One region of the Shewanella woodyi ATCC 51908 genome, then DNA from elsewhere that is predicted to be linked to it. Evidence: predicted binding sites of a transcription regulator. Region 1 holds the regulator's gene; the other holds the start of a gene.
The links. The regulator NrdR, encoded in region 1, represses ribonucleotide reductase genes. The targets are predictions, from matches to a motif close to AAACACNANATNTNGTGTTT.
Positions count from the first base shown of each region.

Region 1 (7,991 bases):
CTACCTGAGTACTGAAATAGAGGAAGAAAGACAAAAAAAACGGCATCCAAAGATGCCGCCTGTTGTATTACTTACGACCTACAATCTTGTCGAGAATACCATTTACGAACTTATGGCCATCTTCGGCACCGAACGCTTTCGCTAGTTCGATAGCCTCATTAATTGCCACTTTATAAGGTACATCCTTACGGAATGTAAGCTCATAAGTTGCCAGTCTTAACACAGCTTTCTCTATAGGAGAGACCTCATCATAAGGACGCTCAATATGAGGTGTGATCAACTCGTCTATTTGAGCCTGTTTTGTCGCTGTTCCCGATAGTAGCTCACGGAAGTAAGTTACATCGATACCATCAATCTTCTGCTCAGTTAGAAACTCATGCTCAACATCAGCAATGTTATTTCCACTTAACTGCCAAGAGTAAATGGCTTGAACGGCTAAACGGCGGGCCTTGCGGCGCTCAGAAGGCTTCATCTCTATTCCTAATCTTGCAACTGCTGTTCTAGTTCTTGCAGCACGTTGACCATTTCAAGCAGACCAAGTGCAGCTTCACCGCCCTTGTTACCCGCTTTAGTACCTGAGCGTTCAATCGCTTGCTCTATGGTATCGGTAGTCAAAACGCCAAATGAAACAGGAAGATCGAACTCAAGTGCAACCTGAGCTAGACCTTTGTTACATTCACCTGCAACAAAATCAAAGTGTGGCGTACCGCCACGGATAACTGCACCTAGTGCAATTATGCCATCAAATTTACCGCTAGCAGCAACACGACGTGCAGCCAAGGGTAACTCTACCGCTCCAGGTACACGTATTACTGTGATGTTCTCATCAGCAACCTGACCAAAGCGTTTCAGTGTATCGACCGCACCTTCAAGTAAACTTTCAACAACAAAGCTGTTAAAACGTGATACTACGATAGCAACCTTTGCATTTTTCGACTCGATATTACCTTGAACTACGTTCATTTATCTTACCTAAATTAGCTAATTTTACCGGCACGGGCACGGAAGAGGCAGTATGATAGCACAGCCTGCCGCTGGTTCCCCATGCAATTATTTATAAATTTATATAATTCTATTCAGAAATGTACTCTGTCACTTCTAAACCGAAACCTGAAAGAGAGTGGTAGCGCTTCGGTGAGCTCAACAGACGCATCTTAGTCACGCCCACACTCGCTAAAATTTGAGAACCCACACCCACTTGGCTAGAGGTTCCTTTCCACTTAGCCGCCGCAACCGCTTGACCTTTATCTTCAAGTTCAAAGGCTTTCACTTTGGCTAGAATATCACTGCTGTGCTCTTGGTGACCAAGAAGTACTAGTACACCACCTTCATCAGCAATACGTTTCATCGCCTTCTCAAGTGGCCAGCTGCGCTCTTGATCACGCTCAGAGTGAAGTAGATCATTAAAGGTGTTTTGCAGATGTACTCGAACTAAGCCATCCTCTTTCACTTCGCCTTTAATCAATACATAGTGAAGTTGGTTATCGATAGTGTCTCTGAAGGTCAACATATCGAACTCACCAAAACGGGTTGGCAACTTACATTGAGCTTCACGAACCACATTGGTCTCTTTGGTATTACGATACTCAATAAGGTCTGCAATCGTGCCCATCTTAAGACCATGCTCTTTAGCGAAGATCTCCAGATCAGGACGACGAGCCATTGTGCCATCATCATTGAGGATCTCAACGATAACCGACGAGGCTTCAAAACCAGCAAGACGGGCTAAATCACAACCCGCTTCAGTGTGACCTGCGCGGATAAGTACCCCGCCCTCTTTCGCCATTAATGGAAAGATGTGACCTGGCTGAACAATATCACTTGGCTTGGCATCTTTACCTACTGCCGCAAGTACTGTCACAGCGCGATCTTGCGCCGAAATACCAGTGGTTACCCCCTCTGCGGCTTCAATAGAAACCGTGAAATTGGTAGAGAACTGCGCATTATTGTCACTCACCATCAAGGGCAGGTTTAACTGCTGACAGCGCGCCTGAGTTAAGGTCTGACAAATTAAACCACGACCAAACTTGGCCATAAAGTTAATCGCTTCAGCGGTAACCATATCTGCCGCCATGATCAGATCGCCTTCATTCTCTCTATCTTCATCGTCCATCAAGATAACCATTTTACCGAGGCGAATATCTTCGATGATCTCTTCTATACTGTGTAACGACATTGTAAGGCCTTAATGTTTAATTCTAATGTAATTTTACTAAAGTAAATCGGTATTAAGTTTACCGCCATCTTCTAGCGTAAAAAACCTGAACGAGCGAGCAGATCCATGGTCACGTTCGACTCAGGTGTTTGTGCTTTATCGCCGGCATAACTCATTAAACGCTCCAGATGACGGGCAATAAGATCAACCTCAAGGTTTACCGTATCACCGGCCTTCATATCCACTAAGGTGGTTTCACCAGCAGTATGGGGCACTATGGTCAATCTAAAGCGGTTATCTTGTACTTCATTGACGGTCAAACTGACCCCATCGATAGTGATAGAGCCTTTATGAGCGATATACCTAGCTAACTCGGCTGGCGCGGTTAACCAGAACTCAATCGCTTTACCGCGAAGCTGTCTGTCATCAACCGATGCGATACCATCGACATGACCGCTGACCATATGTCCACCAAGACGAGTCGTTGGCGTTACCGCTTTCTCAAGGTTAACCTTTCGTCCAACTTGATAGTGAGCAAAACCAGTTAAACTCACCGTTTCAGCTGAGATGTCGGCCACATAGCCATCACTCATGCACTCAACAACGGTCAGACACACGCCATTAGTGGCAATACTGTCACCGAGGCGAACATCACCTAAGTCTAACTTTCCACTGGCTACGGTAAGGCGAATATCATCACCACGACGTTCAATTTTGCGCAGTGTACCTACTGATTCAATGATCCCGGTAAACATGAATTATGACCTTATATCTAAAGTTAAGCGGGTATCAGCCCCGACTTTACGTTCATCGACAAGCTTGATAGCCGGTATCTGTGACATGGCTGTATACTCAGGAAGTGTGATTAGATTACGTCCACTTGAACCTAACATTTTCAGCGCCTGATAAAGCACCAACTCATCACCATGGCCCTTGGCAATAACACTCCCTGCCAAAGTTGCCCCCGCTTCAATAAGCACTGAGTTACACTGCTTTCCTAAATATTTAAACAGCTCATTGAGATCCACACGCCCAGACTCATCACAGTTCAACTTTACCTGCTTAACATGTGACGGCCAGCTTTGCTGCTCTATAGCTGGATAATCATCACAAGAGACCAGAAGAATGGGCGACTCAATCGCAAATAGGGCTAAGTCTGATGTCACCCGAGCACGGCTATCTAATACGACGCGAAGTGGTTGATGTAGATCGCTTTCGCTATGCCTATCGGCTAATGAACCCAACTCGCTATGGCGAACATTAAGTGATGGATTATCAGCCAAGATGGTCTCAACACCTGTCACCAAGGCGCAGTGACGGGCACGAAGTCTTTGTACATCACGGCGAGCCTCTGGACCTGTGATCCATTTTGAAGCGCCATTGGCTAATGCCGTTTTGCCATCTAAGCTCGAAGCCAGTTTAACCGTCACCCAAGGTAGACCAGTCTCCATACGCTTCATAAAGCCGGGATTGATCTTATAGGCTTCATCTTGAAGTAAACCAACATCAACTTGAATACCAGCATCCCTGAGCATGGCAATACCACGTCCACAGACCTGAGGATTGGGATCTTCAACTGCAACGACAACGCGAGCAAGCTTATTGTGAATAAGGGCTTCAGCACAGGGTGGTGTACGACCATAATGGCTGCATGGCTCAAGGGTAACATAGGCTGTTGCGCCTTTGGCCCCTAAATTGGAATCACTATTTGCCATTGCCAGAGCATGCACTTCAGCATGGGGGCCACCCGCTTTGATATGGAAACCTTCGCCGAGGATCTGTCCATCTTTGGTGACCACACAACCCACACACGGGTTTGGCTGCGTGGTATATAAACCTTGGCGCGCCAGTTTGATGGCGCGGCTCATCATCTCAATATCTTCTACAGACCAGTTCATGGAGTAACCTTCAATTGAGCCTGCTATTTCTGTAGTTTAGCGATCGCATCGCCAAACTCTGAAACATCTTCAAAAGCACGATAGACAGAGGCAAAACGGATATAGGCAACCTTATCGAGATTCACCAACTGCTCCATCATCAAGTTACCTATCATCTCTGACTTGATCTCTCGCTCTCCGGTTCCACGCAGCGTTGACTTAATTTTAGTCAAAGCTTGTTCGATTTGATCCATCGAAACCGGACGCTTCTCGACAGCCCTAAGCATGCCGCCACGTAACTTCTCTTCATCGAAAGGCTGACGACTACCATCTTGTTTTACCACCCGAGGCATAACGAGTTCAGCGCCTTCAAAGGTAGTAAATCTTTCATGACACTCAGCACACTCGCGACGACGTCTGACTTGATGACCATCGGCCACCAAACGGGAATCGATCACCTTAGTATCAGTTGCGCTGCAAAATGGACAATGCATTGAGCCTCCAGCGGAAAAATAGAATAAAAACGATCGGTTAGAGTCTAAACTCTAAAGGTAAGTCAGCCAAGACTCAATCACAATCGTCAGATACAAAAATGGCCGCTATAAAAGCGGCCACCGAAGTTTACCTGATTTAACCCTTAAGGTTAACCGTAAACAGGGAACTTAGCGCACAATTCAAGAACCTGGTTCTTAACACGCTCAATTGTTCCTTCGTTAGTAATGTCATCTAGCACATCACACATCCAATTAGTCAGTTCAACCGCTTGCGCTTCTTTAAAGCCACGGCGAGTGATTGCTGGAGAACCGATACGCAGACCTGAGGTCACAAATGGTGAGCGCGGATCGTTTGGTACTGAGTTTTTGTTAACAGTAATGTTAGCAAGACCTAGCGCTGCATCAGCATCTTTACCTGTGATATCTTTGCTGATTAAATCAAGCAAGAACAGATGGTTATCTGTACCGCCCGACACAACATCATAGCCACGTTCGATAAAGGTTTTAGCCATCGCCTGCGCATTAACTACAACCTGCTCTTGGTAAGCGGTGAACTCAGGCTCTAACGCCTCTTTAAATGCAACCGCTTTAGCAGCGATAACATGCATTAAAGGACCACCTTGGCCACCAGGGAAAACGGCAGAGTTCAGCTTCTTGTAGATAGCTTCATCATCAATTGCAGAAAGAATTAGACCACCACGAGGGCCTGCAAGTGTCTTATGAGTTGTGGTTGTCACAACATGGGCATGTGGAAGCGGATTTGGATAGATACCCGCTGCGATTAGACCCGCTACGTGAGCCATATCAACAAACAGGTAAGCACCTACTTTGTCTGCAATCTCACGGAACTTGCCCCAATCAATGATACCTGAGTAAGCACTGAAACCTGCGATAATCATCTTTGGCTTATGCTCAACAGCAAGACGCTCAACTTCAGCGTAATCGATCTTACCTGTTGTTTCGTCAATACCATATTGAACAGAGTTATAAAGCTTACCAGAGAAGCTAACGTGTGAGCCGTGAGTCAGGTGACCACCATGAGCTAGGCTCATGCCTAGTACTGTATCACCGCCTTCAAGCAGCGCCATAAATACAGCTGCGTTTGCTTGTGAACCAGAGTGTGGTTGAACGTTAGCATAGGTAGCACCAAACAGCTCTTTAGCACGAGAAATCGCTAACTCTTCAGCAATATCAACATGCTCACAACCGCCGTAGTAACGCTTACCAGGGTAGCCTTCGGCGTACTTGTTAGTCAGCTGAGAACCTTGAGCTTCCAGAACACGTGGACTGGTGTAATTTTCTGAAGCGATAAGTTCGATGTGCTCTTCTTGACGACGAGTCTCATCTTGAATCGCTTGAAACAGTTGTGGATCAAAGTCCGCGATATTCATATCTTTTTTCAGCATTGCTTACTCCAGCTGTAAATACTTATAGTAGGGTTGCGCGGTATTCTACAGCGCATTTGATCACAATCACAGTATTTGAAAGATGAAATTAGCTACAGTTAATGATGAACATGACTCACATGGTCATCAAATCCAGACTGTCGCTGATATTTAAAGCTGTTTTATCTAGAAAAATCCCTTAAACCGTTAGTTTGATAGCGATTATAGAAAACACTTTTCTCAGTAAAATCACTCCCCCTCTCATGGTAAATAGCGAGACCTCTCACTTCCTATCAAATATCTAAGAGAACTCTGTTTAGCTTCCCCATTTAATCAAGTAGAATCATGCCATTGTTTTGTCATAGAAGATGAAAATCATGGCTCAGTTTGTATACAGCATGCTTAGAGTGGGTAAGATAGTCCCGCCTAAAAAGCAGATCCTTAAAGATATCTCATTAAGCTTTTTCCCAGGCGCAAAAATTGGTGTTTTGGGTCTGAACGGCTCAGGTAAGTCCACCCTACTTCGCATCATGGCCGGTATCGATACCGAAATTGAGGGTGAAGCGCGTCCAATGCAGGACCTTAAGATAGGTTACCTGCCTCAAGAGCCTAAGCTTGATGAGAACCAAACCGTTCGTGAAGCGATTGAAGAAGCAGTATCGGTAGCTAAAAATGCCCTAACTCGTCTCGATGAAGTTTATGCACTTTACGCAGAACCTGACGCTGACTTTGATGCCCTTGCCAAAGAGCAGGGACAACTTGAAGCGATCATTCAGTCACAAGATGCCCATAACCTAGACAACATCCTAGAGCGCGCCGCTAATGCCCTGCGTCTTCCTGATTGGGATGAAAAAATAGCCGTATTATCTGGTGGTGAGCGCCGCCGTGTGGCCATCTGTCGTCTGCTACTCGAAAAGCCTGACATGCTGCTTCTCGATGAGCCTACCAACCACTTGGACGCTGAGTCTGTTGCTTGGCTAGAACGCTTTTTACAAGACTACACTGGCACCGTTGTGGCAATTACCCACGATAGATACTTCCTCGACAACGCCGCGGGTTGGATCTTAGAACTCGACCGTGGTGAAGGTATTCCATGGGAGGGTAACTACTCCTCTTGGCTTGAGCAGAAAGATGCTCGTCTGCAACAGGAATCAGCCACAGAAAGCGCTCGTCAAAAGACTATTGCCAAGGAGCTTGAGTGGGTACGTCAAGGCTCAAAAGGACGTCAGTCTAAAGGTAAAGCGCGTATGGCTCGCTTTGAAGAGCTCAATACAAATGATTACCAAAAGCGTAACGAAACCAATGAGCTGTTCATTCCACCTGGACCACGTTTAGGTGACAAGGTTATCGAGATTAATAACCTGACTAAATCCTATGGCGATCGCGTACTTATCGATGACTTAAGCTTTACTGTCCCTAAAGGGGCTATCGTCGGTATTATCGGTGCCAACGGTGCGGGTAAATCAACCCTGTTCAAGATGATCTCAGGTGCAGAGCAGCCAGATAGCGGCACAGTTGAACTCGGTGAATCTGTACAGATTGCCTCGGTTGAGCAGTTCCGTGATTCGATGAACGATAAGAACACGGTATGGCAGGAGATCTCAGGTGGGCAGGATATTATGCGCATCAACAACACTGAGATCCCATCTCGTGCCTACGTGGGACGTTTTAACTTCCGCGGTGGCGATCAGCAGAAGATCATCGGCACCCTATCGGGCGGTGAGCGTAACCGAGTTCATTTAGCAAAACTGCTGCAAGCTGGCGGTAACGTGTTGCTACTCGATGAGCCAACCAACGACTTGGACGTTGAAACTCTACGTGCACTGGAAGAGGCTCTACTTGAGTTCCCAGGTTGTGCCATGGTTATCTCTCACGATCGTTGGTTCCTCGATAGAATCGCCACCCACATTCTTGACTACCGCGATGAGGGTAAAGTGAACTTCTACGAAGGCAACTACACCGAATACTCAACTTGGTTAAAAGAGACCTATGGTACTGATGTGGTTGAGCCACATCGTCTTAAGTACAAGCGTATGAGCTAGCGAGTAACGAGTAGCTCAGAATAATGACTAGCCACTCT
Region 1 is NC_010506.1:1,734,171-1,742,161, reverse strand. It holds gene nusB (transcription antitermination factor NusB) at 68-472, opposite strand; gene ribH (6,7-dimethyl-8-ribityllumazine synthase) at 481-963, opposite strand; gene ribBA (bifunctional 3,4-dihydroxy-2-butanone-4-phosphate synthase/GTP cyclohydrolase II) at 1,073-2,176, opposite strand; gene SWOO_RS07050 (riboflavin synthase) at 2,248-2,910, opposite strand; gene ribD (bifunctional diaminohydroxyphosphoribosylaminopyrimidine deaminase/5-amino-6-(5-phosphoribosylamino)uracil reductase RibD) at 2,914-4,053, opposite strand; gene nrdR (transcriptional regulator NrdR) at 4,077-4,526, opposite strand; gene glyA (serine hydroxymethyltransferase) at 4,676-5,932, opposite strand; gene ettA (energy-dependent translational throttle protein EttA) at 6,289-7,953, shown strand.

Region 2 (7,991 bases), 1.1 Mb from region 1:
AGCTATCGATAAACTGATACAGAGTGCCTGCTTTGCGCTCATTAGCTTTCTGAACCTCACCCACACCGCCAGAGGATTTTAGCCATTTAAAGACTTCTGCGGCAAGATACCAAGCGAAAGTTGGAGGCGTGTTATACATGGAGCCATGTTTAACACCTAAACGATAATCCATGATTGAGGATTGCGGCAGTTGCGGCAGTTGTAACAGTTCATCTTTAACGATAACGATACTTAACCCAGACGGGCCAATGTTCTTTTGTGCACCGGCGTAGATTAAACCGTAACGACTCACATCTATCTCACGAGACATAATATTTGAGGACATATCCGCCACAATCGGCCAAGGCGAATCTAACTCTTCAAAAATTTCGATACCATCAACAGTCTCATTTGGACAGTAATGCAGATAGCGATAATCTTGATCTAGCTCTTTTAGATTAGGAATAGATACTCGGCTTGTAGCGCCATCTTTTTCAACGATATTGAGCGTATCTATCTGTGTTTCACCAGCAAGCTTTTTTGCCTCATCGACTGCAGCCGATGACCAGCTGCCATCAACCAAATAGAGCGCCTTTCCATTGTTGCCTAAAAAATTATTCACAACAGCAGAAAACTGGCCCCGTCCTCCCCCATGCATAAACAAAACATGGTAGTTAGATGGGATTGACATCAATTCACGCAAATCAATTTCAGCTTGTTCAGTTAAGGCTATAAACTCTTTACTACGGTGACTTATCTCCATCACCGAGGTTCCTAGTCCATTCCAATCAAGCAGCTCACTCTGAGCCTTTTCCATTACAGCTTGGGGTAACATCGCAGGACCTGCACAAAAATTGTATGTCGCGCTCACTTCTTTCTCCTTCAGGCTTATCGAACAATATAATGGTTTGCTCACTTATCGATACTGATTGATATTTGATAATCTCGATACAAGCATATTGTCATAGGGCTTATTAAGTTACCTAGATTATTTTCAAATAACTCAATACTTTTTATCGAACATCACAAATTGATAAGAGAGAAACAAAACGGGCGTCCATTTGGACGCCCGTTAATCTATTCCTTAACGCATGAAATAGTTATTCTGCAGGTTCTGCTTCTGGTGCATCATCTGCGTTAGGAGCTTCACCTTCAGGTGTTGCTTCTACAGCTTCATCTGCCACAGCTGGAATGATTGGGTTACCCTCTTCGTCAAGTTCAGGAGCCGGCTCCTGGATCTCATCGATACGTTGAAGACCAACTACTTTCTCATCTTCAGCGGTGCGGATTATCGTTACACCTTGAGTGTTACGACCAATGCTTGATACTCCTGTTGCAGGTGTACGTACCAAGGTTCCCTTGTTACTGATCAACATGATCTCATCATTTTCGCCAACTTGAACAGCGCCAACCACTGCGCCATTACGCTCACTGACCTTGATAGAAACCACGCCTTTAGTACCACGGCTCTTAGCTGGGTATTCAGCTAAGTCAGTACGCTTACCAAATCCGTTCTCAGTCACAGTTAAGATATCACCTTCGCCTTTAGGCACAATCAGTGAAACAACTTGCTGACCATCTTCTAGCTTGATACCACGTACACCTGTAGCAGTACGGCCCATGGCACGTAGTGCGATCATCTCTTCACCTGTTTCAGGATCTAATTTGACTTCACCAGTCTCAGAGTTACGGGCTTTCTCGTTAAATCTAACGACTTTACCTTCATTAGAGAACAACATGATGTCATTGCTACCATCGGTAATATCAACACCAATGAGCTGATCGCCATCTTTCAGGTTAACTGCAATGATGCCGTTTGCACGTGGGTTGCTGTATGCCGTCAATGCAGTCTTCTTCACGGTACCGTGAGAGGTCGCCATGATGATGTACTTATCTTCTGCATATTCACGTACTGGCAAGATTGCCGTAATACGCTCGCCTTCAGACAGTGGCAGAATATTTACAATTGGGCGACCACGAGCTGTACGGCTAGCTAATGGTAACTGGTAAACTTTCAGCCAGTACATCTTACCAAAATCAGAGAAACACAAAATCGTATCGTGAGTATTGGCAACCAATAGTTTCTCAACGAAATCTTCGTCTTTCACTTTTGTCGCCGCTTTACCCTTACCGCCACGACGTTGGGCTTGGTAATCAGTTAGCGCTTGATACTTGGCATAGCCAAGGTGAGAAAGTGTTACAACCACATCTTCTTCGTTAATTAAGTCTTCAAGACTCATATCAACTTCGTTCGCATTAATAACAGTACGACGTTCATCACCAAAGTTTTCAAGCACTTCTTGTAGCTCTTCGGTGATAACTTCCATCAAACGCACAGAGCTGCGAAGTATGTATAGCAGGGCTGCAATGATCTCAAGTAGCTCTTCATACTCTTTTAAGATCTTCTCATGCTCTAAGCCTGTTAGCTTGTGCAGACGTAGATCCAAAATGGCTTGTGCTTGCTGCTCAGTTAAGTAGTAACGACCATCACGGATCCCGTACTCTGGCTCTAACCACTCAGGACGTGCAGCATCATCACCCGCTTTTTCAAGCATGCTTTGTACATTGCCCAGCTCCCAACCTTCAGCAACAAGCTTAACTTTTGCTTCAGCTGGCGTTGGTGATGCTTTGATCAGGGCGATAATTGGATCAATGTTTGCCAATGCAATCGCAAGCGACTCAAGGATATGCGCACGTTCACGGGCTTTACGTAGCTCGAAAACAGTACGACGAGTGACCACTTCACGACGGTGAAGAATAAAGCACTCAAGCATCTCTTTAAGGTTGAACAACTTAGGCTGACCATTGGTCAATGCCACCATGTTGATACCAAAAGAGCTCTGCATCTGTGTTTGGGCGTATAGATTGTTAAGTACAACCTCACCCACTTCACCGCGCTTAATCTCAACAACAATACGCATACCATCTTTATCAGATTCGTCACGTAAGCCGCTGATACCTTCAATCTTTTTATCTTTAACTAACTCAGCGATCTTTTCAATCAGACGCGCCTTGTTTACCTGGTATGGGATCTCATGGACAATAATACGCTCGCGACCATTGTCTTCAATCTCCACTTCCGCTTTAGCACGCATTACTGCGCGGCCACGTCCAGTATGATATGCATCGATGATCCCTTTACGGCCATTGATAATACCAGCCGTTGGGAAGTCAGGACCTGGAATGTATTCCATTAACTCATTAATGGTTAAATCTGGGTTTTCAATCAGTGCTAAACAGCCCGAAACCACTTCGTTTAAGTTATGTGGCGGAATGTTCGTTGCCATACCAACCGCGATCCCTGAAGAACCATTAACTAATAAGGTTGGGATACGTGTTGGTAAAACAGCTGGAATAAACTCTGTACCATCATAGTTAGGTACATAATCGACCGTCTCTTTCTCGAGATCGGCGAGTAGCTGGTGAGCCACCTTATCCATACGAATTTCGGTATAACGCATCGCAGCTGCAGCGTCACCATCGACAGAACCAAAGTTACCTTGACCGTCGATAAGCGTGTAGCGCATAGAGAAAGGCTGCGCTAAACGTACGATAGTATCGTAAACAGCAGTATCACCATGTGGGTGATATTTACCGATAACGTCGCCGACAACACGAGCCGACTTTTTATAAGGTTTATTCCAATCGTTTTTAAGCTCACTCATCGCAAATAAAACGCGACGGTGTACTGGCTTTAAGCCATCACGAACATCTGGTAATGCTCGGCCTACGATCACGCTCATCGCGTAATCTAGATATGAATTCTTTAATTCGTCTTCAATATTAATTGGAGTTATAGATGAAGCCAGATCAGTCATAAACTGCTCGATCCCTTGAAATTTAGCCGACAACTCAACATCCGAAATGGAAAGCTGAAATCATCGAGCCTGAAAACGTGATTTGGCATTCTAACACAGTTATTTTTTGTCGCCAGACCCTATTTATCATTCCCCCTAAATAAGTATTAATCTACAAATTAGTTGACCAGAATCAAACAATGTTCGCTATTCAATCAATTGGTTAAAATATCACTCAATTCACCCACTATTGGCCTTTGTTTATTACTACCTATGGGTATAATGGCCACAATAACCCATGCCTTTATAGGTGATAGCGTGCAGCAAGATATGCAGAAAGAGATAAATGTTGATCCAAGTGAAATAGCGAAATTTGAAAAGATGGCAGCAACTTGGTGGGATCCTGAGGGTGAATTTAAGCCGCTGCACAGACTTAATCCACTGCGTTTGAACTATATCGATCAAACTTGTGGTGGTGTGTTTGGCAAGCGTGTCCTTGATGTCGGCTGTGGCGGTGGGATCTTATCAGAGAGCATGGCACGTATCGGTGCTAAGGTTGATGGACTCGATATGGGCGCTGAACCATTGGATGTTGCCAGATTACATGCATTAGAGGTGGGCGTTGAGATAAACTATATACAAGATACTGCCGAGTCGCACAGAGAAAGTCATAGAGAGAGTTATGATGTCATCACCTGTATGGAGATGTTAGAGCATGTACCTAGCCCTCGCTCTGTTATACAAGCCTGTGCAGATATGGTGAAACCTGGCGGTTATGTGTTTTTCTCAACGATTAACCGTAATCTGCGAGCCTATGTCGAAACGATACTGGGCGCAGAATATATCCTTAAGATGCTGCCAATCGGCACTCATGATCACAAAAAGTTTATCAAGCCATCGGAGCTTATCTCCCTTGCTGAACATGCTGAGCTATTTTGTGAAGACGCAACCGGTATTACCTTTAACCCATTAACTGATACCTTTAGCTACACAAAAAATGTCGACGTAAACTATATGATAGCGACGAAGAAGAGCGAAAGTTAATGGCCAGTCAGTCACAAGAGAAAAGCGGTTCCTCTATCAAAGCCGTGCTTTTTGATCTCGACGGTACCTTAGTGGATACCGCCCCGGATCTTGTTGCTGCTTTGAACCTGAGTTTAGCCCAGTTCAACTGCCCCCAAGTCAGTTTGGATAAGATGCGCCAAGTCGCTTCCGATGGCAGTTTAGCACTTGTAAAGGCTGCTCAACCTCATCTTAATGAAGATAAGCAGTTTGAGCTACAGCAGGGGCTACTGCGCCATTATACCCAGATAAATGGTCAGCATAGCCAACTGTTTGATGGGATCTCTGCATTACTTGCTTACCTTGATGAACACGCCATTCCCTATGGCATAGTCACCAATAAACCCGCTCGTTTTACTCGCCCACTTCTTGATGTATTAGGGCTTTCGATTTCAATGGGAACGGTTGTCAGCGGTGATAGCACTCTCTTCTCTAAACCTCATATAGCACCCATGTTACTCGCAGCGCAGCAGATAGATTGCCCTGCAGAGCAGATCCTCTACTTAGGAGATGCAGAGCGAGATCTGCTCGCGGCTGACAATGCAGGAATGCTAGGTGGCATTGCCATGTGGGGATACATAGGCTCAGATGCAACACCGCAAAACTGGCCAAGTAATTTTACTTTTCATTCTCCACAAGATGTGGTTGAGCTTCTGGCACAATTATCCAGCTAATCTATTTTTCTCTAGGTGATTTTTTGAGTCTAAGATCCAAAAGATCACCATTTGATCCAGCCAAATTTGTCACGACATCTTGCCGCTCAAAATTAAACCAACCCCTCTCAAAGCCACTAAAAATGGTCTTTAAAGGTAAGCCTTCGCTCACCCTTTTTTTTATCCTCAACTTATCCACAAGATTCCCCCACAAACTAAGCCAAAATCAGACTTGCAAAATTCCAAGAACCTCACTATCTTGTACCTTATAAATTTTAAGACACCATATATAGTGTGTAAGTAACAGTCAGAGACACTAGAGACCTTCTATTTTTTTAGATGAAAATTATCCTATTTTCGATGCTCTATTTGTTTGTTACATGGAATCTTAAGGCCGACTACTCACAGTCACCTACACACATATAAATACCAGGACCTTTCTTTAATGAATAGCAATCTGAAAGTCACCAAACGTAGTGGCGAACGCGAAATCATCGATCTCGATAAAATACACCGTGTGATCACATGGGCAGCCAAAGACCTAAAAAATGTATCGGTATCAGAAGTTGAACTTCGCTCTCACTTACAGTTTTTTGATGGCATACCGACAGAAGCTATTCATGAGACCATTATTAAAGCCGCAGCCGATCTTATCTCTCCAGAGTCACCTGATTACCAGTTTCTTTCGGCTCGTTTAGCTATCTTCCACCTGCGTAAAAAAGCGTTTGGCCAGTTTGAGCCACCTAAGCTTTATGATCACGTAGTTAAACTCGTTGAAATGGGTAAATATGATACCCATATTCTGCAAGACTATACCCGTGAAGAGTTAGATATATTAGATGGTTATATCGATCACTGGCGTGATATGGACTTCTCCTATGCCGCTGTAAAGCAGTTAGAGGGAAAATATCTGGTTCAAAACCGCGTTACCCATGAAATATATGAGAGTGCACAGTTCCTCTATATTTTGGTCGCGGCTTGTCTATTTGCTAAATACCCTCAAGAGACTCGTCTTGACTATATCAAGCGTTTCTATGATGCGGTTTCAACCTTTAAAATATCACTACCAACGCCCATTATGGCTGGCGTTCGTACGCCTACGCGTCAATTTAGCTCATGTGTATTAATTGAGTGTGGTGATAGCCTAGACTCCATTAACGCGACCTCATCTTCTATCGTGAAGTATGTCAGTCAGCGTGCTGGGATCGGTGTCAATGCAGGGCGTATTCGCGCCTTAGGTAGCCCAATCCGTGGTGGTGAAGCTTTCCATACTGGCTGTCTGCCCTTCTTTAAGTACTTCCAAACTGCGGTAAAGTCTTGCTCGCAAGGTGGCGTACGTGGAGGAGCTGCAACTCTCTTCTACCCGATTTGGCATCTTGAAGTCGAGTCTCTGTTAGTACTTAAAAACAACCGAGGGGTTGAAGATAACCGTATTCGTCACTTAGATTACGGCGTACAGATCAACAAGCTAATGTATCAACGTCTCATTCAAGGCGGCGTGATCAGCCTATTTAGTCCATCGGATGTACCGGGCCTTTATGATGCTTTCTTTGAAGACCAAGATGAGTTCGATCGTCTTTACCTACAATATGAAGCAGATGACAGTATTCGTAAAAAGCAAGTTAAGGCCTCTGAACTCTTTGGTTTGATGATGCAAGAGCGTGCCTCTACTGGCCGTATCTATGTACAGAACGTCGATCACTGTAACACTCACAGTCCATTTGATAGTAAAGTTGCACCAATCAGACAGTCTAACTTATGTCTTGAGATCGCACTGCCAACTAAGCCTCTGGATAATGTGAATGATCCAAACGGTGAGATTGCACTTTGTACTCTATCGGCTCTTAACCTTGGGGCGATCAAGAACCTTGCAGAGCTTGAACCACTAGCAGATCTTGCGGTTCGTGCCCTTGACAACCTATTGGATTATCAAGATTACCCGCTGATCGCAGCTCAAAAGTCGTCAATGAATCGTCGAACTCTGGGTATAGGTGTGATTAACTTTGCTAATTATTTGGCTAAAGAGGGAGTGCGTTACTCTGATGGCTCAGCAAACAACATCACCCATAAGACATTTGAAGCGATTCAATATTACCTATTGAAAGCCTCGATGAACTTGGCTAAAGAGCAAGGTGCATGTCCAGCATTCCATGAGACAACCTATTCGAAGGGCGTATTGCCTATCGATACCTATAAACGTGCTCTGGACAATATTTGTGATGAGCCACTGCACATGGATTGGGAGACACTGCGTCAGGATATCGTGACTCACGGCCTGCGTAACTCTACCCTTTCAGCATTGATGCCATCTGAGACATCCTCACAGATCTCCAATGCAACCAATGGTATCGAGCCACCACGTGGACTTATCAGCGTGAAGTCGAGCAAAGATGGTCAACTTAAGCAGGTTGTTCCTGATTTTGAGAAGTACCAGTACAGCTATGAGTTACTTTGGCAGATGCCAAATAACGACGGTTATTTACAACTCGTTGGTCTAATG
Region 2 is NC_010506.1:2,827,788-2,835,778, reverse strand. It holds gene serC (3-phosphoserine/phosphohydroxythreonine transaminase) at 1-850, opposite strand, end outside; gene gyrA (DNA gyrase subunit A) at 1,080-3,797, opposite strand; gene ubiG (bifunctional 2-polyprenyl-6-hydroxyphenol methylase/3-demethylubiquinol 3-O-methyltransferase UbiG) at 4,107-4,820, shown strand; gene SWOO_RS11810 (HAD family hydrolase) at 4,820-5,512, shown strand; gene nrdA (class 1a ribonucleoside-diphosphate reductase subunit alpha) at 5,937-7,991, shown strand, end outside.
Region 2: nrdA (class 1a ribonucleoside-diphosphate reductase subunit alpha) is a predicted target of NrdR. The motif match lies at 5,770-5,789, and genes of this name have one in related genera.